One region of the Streptomyces sp. NPDC026062 genome, then DNA from elsewhere that is predicted to be linked to it. Evidence: riboswitches for the same ligand, from Rfam matches in the RefSeq annotation. Region 1 holds a riboswitch; each other region holds the start of a gene.

Region 1 (3,459 bases):
TCGCGGAGTTCGCCCCGCGCGTGCAGGAGCTGACCGACCGGCTCATCGACGGGTTCGCCGGGAAGGGGGAGGCGGACCTCATCCACGAGTTCGCCTTCCCGCTCCCCATCTACGCGATCTGCGACCTGCTGGGCGTTCCGCCCGAGGACCAGGACGACTTCCGGGAATGGGCGGGCATGATGATCCGCCACGGCGGCGGCCCGCGCGGCGGGGTGGCCCGCTCCGTGAAGAAGATGCGGAGCTATCTCCTCGAACTCATCCACCGCAAGCGCGAGAACCCGGGGGACGACCTGATCTCGGGCCTGATCCGGGCGAGCGACCACGGCGAGCACCTGACGGAGAACGAGGCCGCCGCGATGGCCTTCATCATCCTGTTCGCCGGTTTCGAGACGACCGTCAATCTCATCGGCAACAGCGTCCACACGCTGCTGGGCCACCCGGATCAGCGCGCACGGCTCCAGGCCTCCCTCGCCGCGGGGGAGACGGGTCTGCTGACCACAGGTGTCGAGGAACTGCTGCGGTACGACGGCCCGGTGGAGCTGGCGACCTGGCGGTACGCCACCGAGGCGCTGACCATCGGCGGACAGCGGGTCGGCGAGGGCGACCCCGTCCTCGTCGTGCTGGCGGCTGCCGACCGGGACCCCGAACGCTTCGGCGGACCGGACACGCTGGACCTTGCACGGCGTGACAATCAGCACCTCGGGTACGGGCACGGCATCCATTACTGCCTGGGAGCGCCGCTCGCCCGGCTGGAGGGGCAGACCGCCCTCGCCACGCTTCTGACACGCCTTCCGGACCTGCGACTTGCGGGGGATCCTGCCGATTTGCGGTGGCGCGGCGGGCTCATCATGCGTGGACTGCGCACGCTGCCGGTGGAGTTCACGCCGGGCCCGGTACGCGGTGAAGGTGACACTCTGTCAACTCTGTGACTTTCACGTGATCTCTGCTGCATCGACTTGTGACACACGTTCGAGTCCCGCTAGGTTCACCGTCTACTCATCAGTTGCTCGTCAGTCACACGGAAGGCATTCCCATGGGCTCCGCTAACGGCAGACACCGTCGCCCTCGGCAGGCACCCGCGATCGTCGTCGCCGCAGGCGTGACCGGTTCGGCCATCGCCATCCCGCTGCTCGGCGCGGCAGGCGCGCACGCCGCAGACGCCTCGACCTGGGACCGGGTGGCCGAGTGCGAGAGCGGCGGCATGTGGAGCGCCGACCTCGGCAACGGCTACTACGGGGGCCTGCAGTTCTCGCAGGAGCTCTGGAAGTCGTACGGCGGCGAGTCGTACGCCGAGCGCGCCGACCTCGCCAGCCGCTCGCAGCAGATCGCCGTGGCGGAGAAGGTCCTGGAGGACCGGGGGCCGAACGCGTGGCCCAGCTGTGCGGTCATCTCGGGCCTGGCCACGGACAGCGGCCTGCCCGGTGTGGATCCGGGCACCACGCCCTCCGCCGACCCGTCGGTGAGCGCCGACCCCTCCGAGGACGCCACCGCGTCGGACGACGCGTCCTCGGACGCGACGACGCCGGCGGACGGGGCCACGGACGCCGCCGGGGGCGATGCCTCGGCCGATGCCTCGGGCGGCGCCGAGGGCAAGGGCAGGATCCCGGACGCGTCCGCCTCCCCCTCGGCCACGCCCTCCACCACGCCCTCGGGCAAGGCCTCCGGCGCCGAGAACGGATCGACGGGGGGCCAGGAGAAGTCCGGCAAGCACCGGGGCGCTCCGGCCCCCGAGGAGACCCGGGGGAGCGGCGGCGGCGACCGGGAGGCGGGGCGCCATGCCTCGCGCGGTGAGAGTGGCGCACGCGACACCGGTGCTCCGGCTGCTGACGGTACGTACACCGTGCGCGCCGGCGACAACCTCTGGGCGATCGCCGAAGCTCAGGAGCTGCCGGGCGGCTGGACCCAGCTGTACGAGGCCAACAAGGCGGAGGTGGGCTCCGACCCGGACCTCATCCTGCCTGGCCAGAGCCTCGATCTCGGTGTGAAGGCGGACTGAGAGCGGTCTGATGATCGGCTGAGAATGCCTCAAAATTTGAGGTACTTAAGAGGCCTATGTCCCACTTTTGACGGAGTGAGACATGGGTCTCTTTGCGTGAACTGGCGTGTCTTGTCCGGGAGGTCCCGCCACATCCGTTCCGACCTGCGCAAATGATGGTTCTTCGGATGCAAGGAAGGGCCGTTTATCCGGTATGTCTATCTTTGGATATCGGGGCTGGGTGTGTTTACGGTCGGAACCGCTCGCACCGCGGGCCCCGTCGACCGTCACGCCGAATCCTGCCGTCGGTCGAAGGGAACAGACGCGTAAAGCGCCGTAGGCAGGAGCGGGGGACCCAGGTAAGCGCCGGGCCCGGTCGTCGAGAGACGCATCAGGACCGGCTTGGGGTGAAGTCGTGCGCTAGGACGCGCGGCCGGGCAACTCACTTGGCCCGAACCCGACAGCTCACCTCGTAGGCGTCGGTGAGGAGAAGTCTCGATGCTGCTCAACAGCAAGGGCAACAAGCACCGTCGCCCGTCCAAGGCCGTCCGTATCGCCACGCTCGCCGGTGTCGCCGGTGCCGCCATCGCCGTCCCCCTGATGGGTGCGACCGGCGCTTCCGCCGCTTCCGTGTCCACCTGGGACGCCGTCGCCCAGTGCGAGTCCGGTGGCAACTGGTCCATCAATACCGGCAACGGCTACTACGGCGGTCTGCAGTTCTCGCAGTCGAGCTGGGCCGCCGCCGGCGGTACCCAGTACGCGGCCCGTGCCGACCTGGCCACCAAGGCCCAGCAGATCGCCACCGCCGAGAAGCTCCTCGCCATCCAGGGCCCGGGTGCCTGGTCCTGCGCCGGCGCCGGCAACCTGAGCAACGACGGTGTCGACCCGGGCGTCGACACCGGCTCCTCCGCCGCCAGGACCGAGACCGCGCCCAAGCAGGAGTCCGCGCCGGTCCAGCAGGCCGAGCCGAAGAAGGCCGAGCGCGCCGAGGCCCCCGCCACCAACCGCTCGGACCGCTCCGCCGCCCCGAAGAAGGCCGAGCAGAAGAAGACCGTCACCACCCCGACCGGTGCCAAGGTCGCGAAGGGTGACGGCGAGTACAAGGTCGTCTCCGGCGACTCCCTGAGCAAGATCGCCGCCGACCACAAGGTCAAGGGCGGCTGGGAGAAGCTCTTCGAGCTGAACAAGGACATCGTCAAGGACGCCGACCTGATCTACCCGGGTCAGCAGCTCCACCTGACGAAGTAGTCGCGATCCCTCCTCGCTGACATCTCCGGCCGCCCCGGCCCGGTGCGCACCTTCCCCCCGTGCGTACCGGGCCGGGGTCGGCCGGTTTCGAGTTTGATCGTTCAACTGTTGTAGTTACTCGTCAGTAAATTTCTGGACCTTTGCCCCGCTATGCCTGCCCTTGGGTCCTTTTTCGTCCCAGGGGACGGGCGGTCGGCCGGTTGCGGCGGCCGGGCCGGTTAGGCTCTTGTCGCAAG
Region 2 (3,459 bases), on a different contig from region 1:
GGACGCCGGACCGCCGGGCCCGCTCACTGCGGGCCGTACGTCCGCCCACGTACCCCCATTGGCCGACGAGGAGTCGCCCCGGGCCCCTGCTCCGGGAAGCCTGGGGGTGGTGCGCGGTACCTGCCGCGGCCGTGGGCGCACCGGGCAGGAGAGCAGCAGGTGGGGAAGCGGGTGGGGAAGCGGGTGGGGCGGCGGGGGAGGCATGCCGGGGATGTGCGGGCCCGCCGGTTCGTCAGGGCACTGCCCGCGCTGATGATTGTCGGGGGTGTCCTCATCGACGCCCTGAGCCCGCCCGAATTCACCGCCATCCCCCTGTTCGCGGCGGCCCCTCTGATCGCCGCTCCCACCTTCTCGCGCGCCGGTACCGTCCGGGTCGGGATCGCCGCGTTGCTGGCCATCGCCTCGCTGCGGATCTACCACGGCACCCTGATCCACGTCGTCCCCGTCATCGAACTGCTCACTGTCCTCACCGTCTCTGTGCTCGCAGTCGTGATCAACGGTGTCGTGCGGCGCGGCAACGAGCAGCTGGCCTCGGCCCGCGTCATCGCGGAGACCGCCATGCGAGCTGTGCTGCCGAAGCCCCCCGAGCGGATCGGCGGGCTCCAGGTGGCGGCGCGGTACGAGGCGGCGCAGGCGGACGAGTTCGTCGGCGGCGATCTCTTCTCGGTCACGGACAGCCCGCAGGGGGTCCGGCTGGTGGTCGGGGACGTGCGAGGCAAGGGGCTGGATGCCGTGGGGGCGGTGGCGCTGGTCATCGGCGCCTTCCGGGAGGCGGCCGAACAGGAGGAGACGCTGGAGGGTGTGGCGCTGCGGCTGGAGCGCGCGCTGGCGCGCGAGTCGGACCGGCGTGGCGGCCTGGACGCGTTCGAGGGGTTCATCACCGCCGTGCTCGCCGAGGTCCTGCCGGGGGCGGGCCGGGTGCGGATCGTCAACCGCGGGCACCCCGAGCCGCTGCTGCTGCACATGGACGGGGTGCTGGAGGTGCTCGGCCCCTCGGTGCCCGCGCTGCCGCTGGGGATGGATCTGGGGGTGTGGCCGGACCGGGTCGACGTGTGGGACCTGCCCGCGGGGGCGACGCTCCTCCTCTATACGGACGGCCTCTCCGAGGCCCGTAACGCCGAAGGTGTCTTCTACGACCCCGCCGAGCGGCTGCGGGGACGGATCTTCCCCGGGCCCGAGGAGCTGCTTTCCGCGCTGACCGATGACGTGCGGCTGCATACGGGCGGTGAGTCGACGGACGACATGGCGCTGCTCGCCGTCGGCCGGCCGGTCGAGGGGCAGCCCGGCCGGCGCACGACTGTGAAGATCGTCGGTCTGAGAGGTGGCGGGAAGCCGGGCGCGGAGCCCCGGGCCGGGCGCGGTGAAGGCAGTCGGGAGCGATACCACCGTCCGTAGTCGAAAGACACCCCTCCGCATAACATTTGACGCAACGTCAGAAAGCGGATGGTTACCGGAGGCTGATCAACTCGTCCGTTTCCACCCGGTTGTGTCCCGTAAAGTCCAGGCCAAAGACCTGAACGATCAGCGGGAACAGCTTGGAATCGGAGCCCGGTGTCTATTAACGTTCGATAACGCAGCGCGGTTGTCCCAGCCGCCGTCAGTGGCGGCACCGTGTGCGAGCGCCGAATTCCGCAAGGGAACCGGGGAACCACCTACATGGGGTGAATCGGGCATCTCTGTCTTGTGATGAGACGGAGGAACCCGTAGGAGACCTTCCTGCTCCGAACCCGTCAGCTAACCCGGTAGGCGAGAAGGAAGGAAAGGAGTGCGCCCCCGTGGCGTCCAACAAGCCTGCCCCCGAAGCTCCCTCCCGGTTCGTGTCCGAGTACGGCGATGACTTCGCGGCCCGGCCCGGCACGGTTGCCGGTACGGAGTACGGGGCCGCCTACGCCGCCGATTACGGGACCGATCGGGGCAGCGGCTTCGGAAACGACTTCCGCGCCGACGACTCCGGGCCCGACAGGAGCTGGGAGGAATGGAATCCCACCGAGGACTCCGTCCGTCCCGTGCGCGGCAAGCACCGCGTCGCCAAGCAGCGCAATGGTCTGGCCCGTAGCTCCACCGTCCTCGGTGTCGGCGTCATCGCGGCCGTCGGTGCGGGTGGCATGGCCACCGCTCAGAGCAAGCCGCCGGTCTCCATCTCTCTGCCCGATTCCATCTCGGACAATCTCCCCGACGCCAAGTCCCTTCCGGGCGTCGGCGCACTGTTCTCGAGCAAGTCCGAGACTCCCGAGGAGAAGGCCGAGGCCGCGGTCGCCGCTGCTCCGCTGAGCACCGCGGGCATCACCACCGCCGAGGCGGAGCAGGGCACCACCGACGCGGGCGAAGCCCTCCGCGCGCGCATCCTCCAGCAGGCCGAGCAGCAGCAGGACGCCGCCGACGCCGAGGTCAAGGCCGCCGCCGAGAAGGCCGCGGCAGAGAAGGCCGCCGCGGAGGCGAAGAAGCAGCAGGACGCTGCCGAGGCCAAGGTCGCCGCCGAGAAGAAGAAGGCGGCGGAGGAGGCGGCGAAGAAGGCGGAGGCGCTGCGGCTTGCCAAGCTCGCCGCCAGTTACGCCATCCCCACCTCCTCGTACACGATCACCTCGACCTTCGGCGAGGCCGGTTCGATGTGGTCCTCCGGCTACCACACGGGTCTCGACTTCGCGGCGCCGACCGGTACGCCGATCAAGGCCATCCACACCGGCACCGTCAAGTCGGCCGGCTACTCCGGTTCCTACGGCTACCGCACGGTCCTGGAGCTGGAGGACGGCACGGAGCTGTGGTTCTGCCACCAGTCCTCGATCGATGTCAGCATCGGTCAGAAGGTCACGACCGGCGACACCATCGGGCGCGTCGGCGCGACCGGCAACGTGACCGGCCCCCACCTCCACCTGGAGGTCCACACCCCGGACGGCACCGGCATCGACCCGGCTCCCTGGCTGCGGGCCCGGGGTCTGACGATCTGACACCGTTTGCCCACGCCGGTCGTCCGGCCCATCGAAACCCCGGCAGCCCTGACGCTCACCCCCCGACGTCAGGGCTGCCGGTCTGTCCGCACCCGCCCGCCGGGTCCGTTCGGGCGCACGGGCCAGGGGCCGGGGGCCGACACACGGGCGAGGGGGCCGACACAGGGGCGAGGGGGCAGACGCAGGAGCCACGGTCTGATGTGCGGGCCGTGGCCAGATGTACAGGCCACGGAATAGTGAAGCCCGTGGATGCGGTTGTTCCCCCCATGACTTCTCTCCGCAAGCTCGGCTCCTCCGGCCTTCAGGTCTTCCCGCTCGCACTCGGGGGCAACGTCTTCGGCTGGACCGCCGACGAGGCTCAGTCCTTCGCTGTTCTCGACGCGTACGCGGCGGCCGGCGGCAACTTCGTCGACACGGCCGACTCCTACTCGGCCTGGGTCCCCGGCAACGAGGGCGGTGAGTCGGAGGCCCTCATCGGCAAGTGGCTCGCCGCGCGCGGCAATCGCTCCGACAT
Region 3 (3,459 bases), on a different contig from region 1:
TCTCGGGTACGACCGCCATGCCGATGCCCGCGCTGACCAGGGCGCAGACCAGTGCATAGCCGGGCGACTCGCACACCACCGCGGGCAGCGCCCCGGCCTCGGCGAGTGCGCTCTCCACCCCCCGGCGGGGCGGATGGGTGGGCGCGCTGCTGATCAGGGGCCGACCGGCCAGTTCCGTCACCGGGAGCCGCCCGCTGCCGTCGGCCAGGACCTGCCCGACGGCAGTGATCAGCACCAGTTCCTCGATCAGGAGCGGATCGGTCAGGATGCCCGAGGGCGGTGATGTCGCGGCGGCCGGCTCATAGGCGTGGGTCAGTGCCAGATCCACCTCGCCCGCCGCCACCGCGGCCACCCCGTCCGGCGGTTCGTACTCGGTGACGACCAGCTCCACATCCGGGTGCGCACGGCGGAACGCGCTCAGCACCGGCGGCAGCAGGTGGATGCCCGCCGTGGTGAAGGTGCCGACCCGCACACGCCCGCCGGAGAGCCCGGCGAGACGCGCCAGCTCGTGGCGGGCCCGGTCCATCTCGTCGAGGACCCGCCGCGCGCGCCCGGCCAGCAGTTCACCCGCCGCCGTGAGCCGGGCACCGCGGTGATGGCGCACCAGCAACGCCGCCCCCGCCTCGCGCTCCAGCTTGGCGAGCTGCTGGGAGAGCGCGGGAGCCGTGTACCCCAGTCGGGCGGCGGCCCGGGTGATCGATCCGGCCTCGGCGACCGCCACCAGCGCCGCGAGCCGCGTCGCGTCGTACATAAAGCATTCCTTTTGGCAGACCCAGAAGATTGCAAGTACACGCTAAAGGCTCCAGGGGGCCAGGGTGGAGTCATGGACGCACAGCTGACCGCCTTCGTCGGGGTCGCCGCCGGAATGGTCGCGCTGCCCGGCGCGGACTTCACCGTCGTCGTACGCAACGCCCTCGCCTCACGGTCGGCGGGGGTGGCGACGGCTCTCGGGGTCGCCGGGGGTCTCCTCGTCCACACCGCGCTGGCCGTCGCCGGTCTGGCGGCCGTGCTGGTGGCGGTGCCGGTGCTGTTCCGGACCATCCAGCTGCTGGGCGGCGCGTATGTGCTCTACCTGGGCATCAGCGCCTTGTGCGCGGCCCGGCGCCGCAGCGGTCAGGGGCCGGAGAGCGGGCCGGACGAGGCGGGTGGCGGGCGGGCCGCGAAGGGAACCGGGCGGGCGCTGGGCCAGGGCTTCCTCACCAACGCGCTGAATCCCAAGGCGCCCGTGCTCTTCCTCAGCCTTCTGCCACAGTTCGTGCCGGCCGGGGCCGCGCCCCTGCCCCGAACGCTGCTGCTGGCCACGATCGTCGTGCTGCTGGCGCTGATCTGGTTCCCGGCCGTGGCGCTTCTGGTGGACCGCCTGGGCCGGTGGCTGCGCCGGCCGCGTACCGCCCGGGTGGTCGAGGGCGGCAGCGGCGCGGCACTCACCGCGCTGGGGCTGGTCCTGGTGACCGGTCCGCTGCTGCGCTGACGCGTGAGCTTGAGCGGGGGCGGGTACTCTGGCGGGCCCCGCCCCTGCGTGGCGGACCGGTGCGGGGCCTCTGTGGACCTGTCCTCATCGGGCCTGTCCCCCGCGGACCCGGGAAAGGCCTCGGCAGACCCGTCCGCCGCAGCCTGGAAGAGGGGTCAGGGGCCGGTCCCTGACCGTCGCAGCGGACCGAGGAGGGGCTTCAGCGGACCCGGCCGTAGTAGACGCTCTTCGTCCAGATCCTTTCCAGGCGGACCACGGCCCCGGTCTTGGGCGAGTGCCAGATCTTGCCGCTGCCGGCGTAGATGCCGACGTGGTAGATGCTGCGGCCGGAGTGGAAGAAGACCAGATCGCCGCGCTGCCGTTGGGAGGACGAGATGTGGCGGGTCTTGTTGTACTGCTGCTGGGCCGTACGCGGGAGCTTCTTGCCCGCCTTCTTGAACGAGTAGAGCGTCAGCCCGGAACAGTCGAACCGGCTGGGCCCCGTGGCGCCCCACCGGTAGGGCGCCCCCCGTTTCGACGCGGCGATGTTGAGGGCCTTCATCGAATGTGTCGCTGCCTGGGCCTCGGTCACGGCGCCGGGAACGAACAGCGTGCCGCCGACAGCGGCGAGAGTCAGGGCCGAGGCCGTCGTGGCCCGGGCGAGCAGAGACGGGACATGAACCTGCGCACTCATGCGCAACCCTTCGTCAGCCGCCTGTGAAGGATGACCTGTCGGGTTCGGGCTGGCGAAGTTGCCCGGCCGCTGTCGCGGCTTCACCCCGAGGACCGCCCGGAAGTCCGGTCGGCCCGTTGTGCTCGGGTCCTCCACTCCTGCCGATCCACTCCTGTCGACCAGGCATCCGGACGGCGGCAGGACTCGGCGTCCGCCCGGACCGCCCCGCCGCGGTGGCGGGGGCTTGTCGTCCCAGGGATCTTGACTCACCGAGTGCCCGATTTCCGAGGTGAAACGGCGATATGTGAGGCTCGTCACGGCTGACCCGTTCGGGTGGACAGGTGGTCCTGAGTGCACCTCCGGAACTTGTCGACCGGTGCCGCACCAGCGGCGGAAGGGGAGATTTCGCCCGTCTTCCACCTCGAAAGCGCAAATCGAGTTGTCCCTCGTGCGAAGTAACGTCTACGCCGAACGAGCGAGATAATTCGGTCGCCGCGTCGGGCGTGTCGCGGCAGCGTGCTGATCAACTCGGCGGGGCGGGCGGGATGGTGACCCGACGGGAGCGCCGTTCGCCGTCCAGGACGCGCAGGGCCCGGGTCAACGTGGCTGCGTGGATCTGCGATTCGCCGCGCTCATGCATCAGTGTGAGCGCGTCCCGAAGTGCGGATGAGTAGGAGGCGAGCGCCTGGGCGGCACGCAGCGCCCCGTAGGTGTCGCCGCCGTGGGCCGGATTGATCCGGCCCACCTGGTCGAGGACTTGCAGGTAACGGTCGATGAACTCGCCCTCCGCGCGGGTCAGGGCGGGCAGCGGCGGGAACTCCGGTGGCGGCATCGGAAGTTCACCGCTCCGGGCGCGAGGACTGCGGCAGCGGACGGTTCCGGATGATGTGGTCGACCAGCCCGTAGTCCTTGGCGCCCTCGGCATCGAGGATGAGGTCGCGCTCGGTGTCGGCGTTGATCTGCGGGACGGGGCGGCCGGTGTGACGGGCCAGCATGCCGGTCATGGTCTCGCGCATGCGGGCCAGTTCCCGCGCCTCGATCTCCAGGTCGGACGGCTGACCCTGTACCGGCTCGGTGAGTTCGGGCTGCCGTACCACCACTCGGGCGCCCGGCAGCGCGTGCCTCGCGCCCGGGGCTCCGGCCGCGAGCAGCACGGCCGCGACGGCCCCCGCCTGGCCGAGGCAGTAGGTCTCCACCTCGCAGGTGAGGAACGCCATCGTGTCGTAGACGGCGGTCATCGCGCCGAACGTGCCGCCGGGGGAGTTGATGTACAGCGAGATCGGCCGGTCGGGCGCGTTGTGTTCCAGATACATGAACTGCGCGATCAGATCGTTGG
Region 4 (3,459 bases), on a different contig from region 1:
CCCCGGCCGCCCTCGGAGGCGTCGTAGGAGGCGCGCTCGGCGGGGGAGAGGCGGGCCAGCAGCTGCCGGGCCTCGGCGAGCTTGGCGTGGACCGTGGCCTTGTGCTCCTTGAGGGCGGCCTGGCCGGCCGCGAGTTCGGCCAGCTGCCCGGCGGCCTCGGCGCGGACCTGGGCCACGTCCGCCACCTGGCGCCGCACGGCGCGGACCTCGGTGGCGCGCCGCTCGCCGGCCCGTTCCACATACGAGGCGCGCTGGAGGTACTGATCGGGGTCCGAGGAGAGCACCAGCCGCACGGAGGGATCGATGCCGCCGGAACGGTACTGCGCGGCGGCGTACGCACCCAGTTTGTCGCGCGCCGTGTTGAGCCGCTCGGTCCTGCGGGCCGCCTCGTCGCGCAGGGCGTCCACGGACTCGGCGGCGGCGGCCGCCTTCTCCTTGGCGCCGTTGTACTGCTCGGTGGCGACCTCCGCCTCCCGGTACAGCCGGTCCACCTCGGCCTTCACCTGGGCGGGCGTCGGTGCCGGATCGGCGTGCGCCGACCCCGGCAACGCGGCGGCGGTCGCGGCCCCGGCGAAGGCGAGCGTCGCCGCGGTGCGGGCAGCAGTGCCGGTGTACGGGCGCTGCTTGGGTTTCCGGTGCGCTGCCACGAGGGCGGGCGTCCTTCCTTTCGACGGCCCGCCGGGGTCTACCGACGGGCCCGCCCGGCCCGGCGACGGACCGCCAACAGGGGGAGCGGTCCGCCGCCGGAACCCTGGCGGGGTGACCGGGAACGCCGTCCGGGTGCGGATCGGCGGTGTGCCGGTCACCTGGCAGGGACGCTAAACCCGGGGCACGGGAAAGTGTTGTAATGACGCTTATTGTCCGAATTTGGCGTTGCGTTGCCCTCGTGTGATCGGGAGAATTGCACCAGAGTCAGGCAATTGGTGCATCGCACGGACAAGTGGTTACTAAGCCGCACCCGGCTGTGGAGTGCTGATATGGCCGGAGCTAGGCTGCGGAGCCATGCGTGTACTCATCGATGTCTTCGTCGCCCTGCACATCATCGGCATCGCCTCTCTGCTGGGCGGTTTCCTGACCCAGATGAAGGCGATGGGCGCGGGCACGGCACGGTTCGTCCCGGCCATGCTGCACGGCGCGCTGACCATGCTGGTCACCGGAATCGCGCTGGTCGGGCTCGACCAGGCCGACGACCACCCGGTGAACAACATAAAGATCGGCGTCAAGCTGCTGATCCTGGTCGTGATCCTCGCGCTCGTCTACGTCAAGCGCGACGACGAAAAGGTCGACAAGGGCCTCTTCGCCGCGGTCGGCGGACTGACGATCGTCAACATCTTCATCGCCACGCTCTGGACCTGAGCCCTCGCTCACGCCGCTGCCCGGACCCCATGGGGTCCGGGCAGCGGCGTTCTCGCGTGTGGGCGGGGAGAGGTCAGCCCGGCCGCACGCTCCCGTAGATCGGCATGTAGAAGATCGACTCCTCGCGCACGTTCGCCCCCGGCTTCGGCGCGTGGATCATCATGCCGTCACCCTTGTAGATGCCGACGTGGCTGATGTCGTCGTAGAAGAAGACCAGGTCACCGGGTTGCAGATCCGCCGTGGCGATCCGGGTGCCGACGTTCACCTGGTCCCAGGTGGTCCGCGGGATGTCGACGCCGGCCGCCTTCCAGGCCGCCTGGGTGAGCCCCGAGCAGTCGTACGAGGCCGGGCCGGTAGCCCCCCAGACGTACGGCTTGCCGAGCTGCGCCCTGGCGAACGCCATGACCTTCTCGGCCTTGGTGGAGGCGTCGGTGTCCGAGCCCGTGCCCGTACCGGTTCCCGTACCCGTCCCGCTCCCGGTGCCCGCTTCCTGGTCGGCCTTCTTGGCGGCCTCCTCGGCCTTGCGGTCGGCCTCGGCCTTCGCGGCGGCCTGCTTCTTCGCCAGTTCCGCGGCCTTGCGCCTGGCCTCGGCCTCCTTCTTGCGCTCCAGCTCCGCCAGACGCGCCTTCTCCTCGGCGGTCAGCTTCGACAGCAGGCTGCGGGCCTGGGACAGCTTCGTCTGGACGTTCTGCTTGCTGGTGCGCAGCGTCGTCTGCGACTCGGTGAGGGTCTCCAGGCTCGCCACGGCCTCGGCCCGCTGCTTGGAGGCCTTCGCCTGCTGCGTACGGAAGTCCGCCACCGCCTGCGTCTGGCGCGAGGTCATCCGGTCCATGAGGTGGGTCTGGTCGAAGAACGACTGCGGGTCGTCGGCCAGGAAGAACGTGGCGGTCGGAGCGAGGGCGCCGCCCCGGTACTGGGCGGCGGCGTAGGTGCCGAGCGTCCTGCGGGCCTCGTTCAGCTTCTCGGTGCGCCGGGCGACGTCGTCCAGCAGCGTGTCCACCTTGGAGCGCTGCTTGGCCGTCGCCTCCTTCGCCTGGTTGTACTGCTGGGTCGCGGTGCCCGCCTGCCGGTAGAGGCCGTCGACCTTCTTCTGCACGTCCTCGATGCTGGGCTTGGGGGCCGGGGCGGCCAGTGCGCTCTGCGCGGACAGCAGGGTCACCGACGCCAGCGCGGCCGTCGTGATCCCGACTGCCGGGCCGGTGCTGCGCACACGGGTGCGCGGTTTGCGATGCGACGCCAAGGCCGGCATCTCCTTCCGTGGACCGCCTACCGGGTTAGCTGTCGGGTTCGGGCGGAACGGAAGGCTGCCCTACGGTCCTGGTGGGGGATGCGGACCGATTCACCCCGGTGACGCGTGTGGGTCCCCGGTTCCGGACTCCCGCACGGGCAGCCCGGATTCGGCGTGGACGCCCGCTCGGCGTGGATCGCCTCTTGGGGGTACGGGCCGTCCGAACGAGCACGCTAGCCAACTCATGGTGCCGCTGTGAAGGTTGATGTTCGATATGCCCGATACATTTTCGTGACCTCGGCGCATCGGGGTGCCCAGCGGCAGGTGGGAGCCGCACCCGCTCCACACAGCGCGGTCTCCCGCTCGCTCTGTGTGCCCGCTCCCGGATGCGTGCTTCGTCACTCGGCCGCGGAGTGTCGGTGCGCACGCCTAGACTCGGGAGGCGATGAGCAGCCTCTTTGACGACAGTTTCCTGGCCGGCCTCCAGCACACGGAGGAAGAGCCCCCGCCGCCCCCCGAGGACTCCGCACCCGAAGCGGTGCCGGAGGGCCTTTTCGCGGGCGTTTTCGACGGGCCCCCGCCGCCCCGCGACGCGTACTACCGCGACGGGGCCCACCGCCCGGTCATCGATGCCGCGGCGCTGCTCGACGGGCTGAACACCGAGCAGCGCGCCGCCGTCGTGCACGCCGGATCGCCGCTGCTCATCGTCGCCGGTGCCGGTTCGGGCAAGACCCGCGTACTGACCCACCGCATCGCCCACCTGCTGGCCGAGCGCGGGGTGCACCCGGGCCAGATCCTGGCGATCACCTTCACCAACAAGGCCGCGGGCGAGATGAAGGAGCGCGTCGGACAGCTCGTCGGACCGCGGGCCAACG

The links. A riboswitch is a leader RNA that binds a small molecule or an ion and turns the genes downstream of it on or off. The one in region 1 is predicted to bind cyclic di-AMP.
Region 2: another riboswitch for cyclic di-AMP. It lies ahead of ACZ4LX_RS28010 (M23 family metallopeptidase); the one in region 1 lies ahead of ACZ4LX_RS23905 (transglycosylase family protein).
Region 3: another riboswitch for cyclic di-AMP. It lies ahead of ACZ4LX_RS13380 (C40 family peptidase); the one in region 1 lies ahead of ACZ4LX_RS23905 (transglycosylase family protein).
Region 4: another riboswitch for cyclic di-AMP. It lies ahead of ACZ4LX_RS20975 (C40 family peptidase); the one in region 1 lies ahead of ACZ4LX_RS23905 (transglycosylase family protein).

The regions. Positions count from the first base shown of each region.
Region 1 covers NZ_JBVHOQ010000027.1:42,239-45,697, reverse strand. Annotated here, with positions in the region: gene ACZ4LX_RS23915 (cytochrome P450 family protein) at 1-929, shown strand, start outside; gene ACZ4LX_RS23910 (transglycosylase family protein) at 1,034-1,996, shown strand; cyclic di-AMP (ydaO/yuaA leader) riboswitch at 2,298-2,469, shown strand; gene ACZ4LX_RS23905 (transglycosylase family protein) at 2,474-3,223, shown strand.
Region 2 covers NZ_JBVHOQ010000035.1:66,205-69,663, forward strand. Annotated here, with positions in the region: gene ACZ4LX_RS28005 (PP2C family protein-serine/threonine phosphatase) at 253-1,395, shown strand; cyclic di-AMP (ydaO/yuaA leader) riboswitch at 1,611-1,764, shown strand; gene ACZ4LX_RS28010 (M23 family metallopeptidase) at 1,776-2,945, shown strand; gene ACZ4LX_RS28015 (aldo/keto reductase) at 3,212-3,459, shown strand, end outside.
Region 3 covers NZ_JBVHOQ010000012.1:16,310-19,768, forward strand. Annotated here, with positions in the region: gene ACZ4LX_RS13370 (LysR family transcriptional regulator) at 1-751, opposite strand, end outside; gene ACZ4LX_RS13375 (LysE family translocator) at 824-1,471, shown strand; gene ACZ4LX_RS13380 (C40 family peptidase) at 1,671-2,144, opposite strand; cyclic di-AMP (ydaO/yuaA leader) riboswitch at 2,148-2,319, opposite strand; gene ACZ4LX_RS13385 (hypothetical protein) at 2,647-2,955, opposite strand; gene ACZ4LX_RS13390 (ATP-dependent Clp protease proteolytic subunit) at 2,963-3,459, opposite strand, start outside.
Region 4 covers NZ_JBVHOQ010000022.1:57,238-60,696, reverse strand. Annotated here, with positions in the region: gene ACZ4LX_RS20985 (C40 family peptidase) at 1-647, opposite strand, end outside; gene ACZ4LX_RS20980 (hypothetical protein) at 1,003-1,356, shown strand; gene ACZ4LX_RS20975 (C40 family peptidase) at 1,430-2,605, opposite strand; cyclic di-AMP (ydaO/yuaA leader) riboswitch at 2,604-2,769, opposite strand; gene pcrA (DNA helicase PcrA) at 3,030-3,459, shown strand, end outside.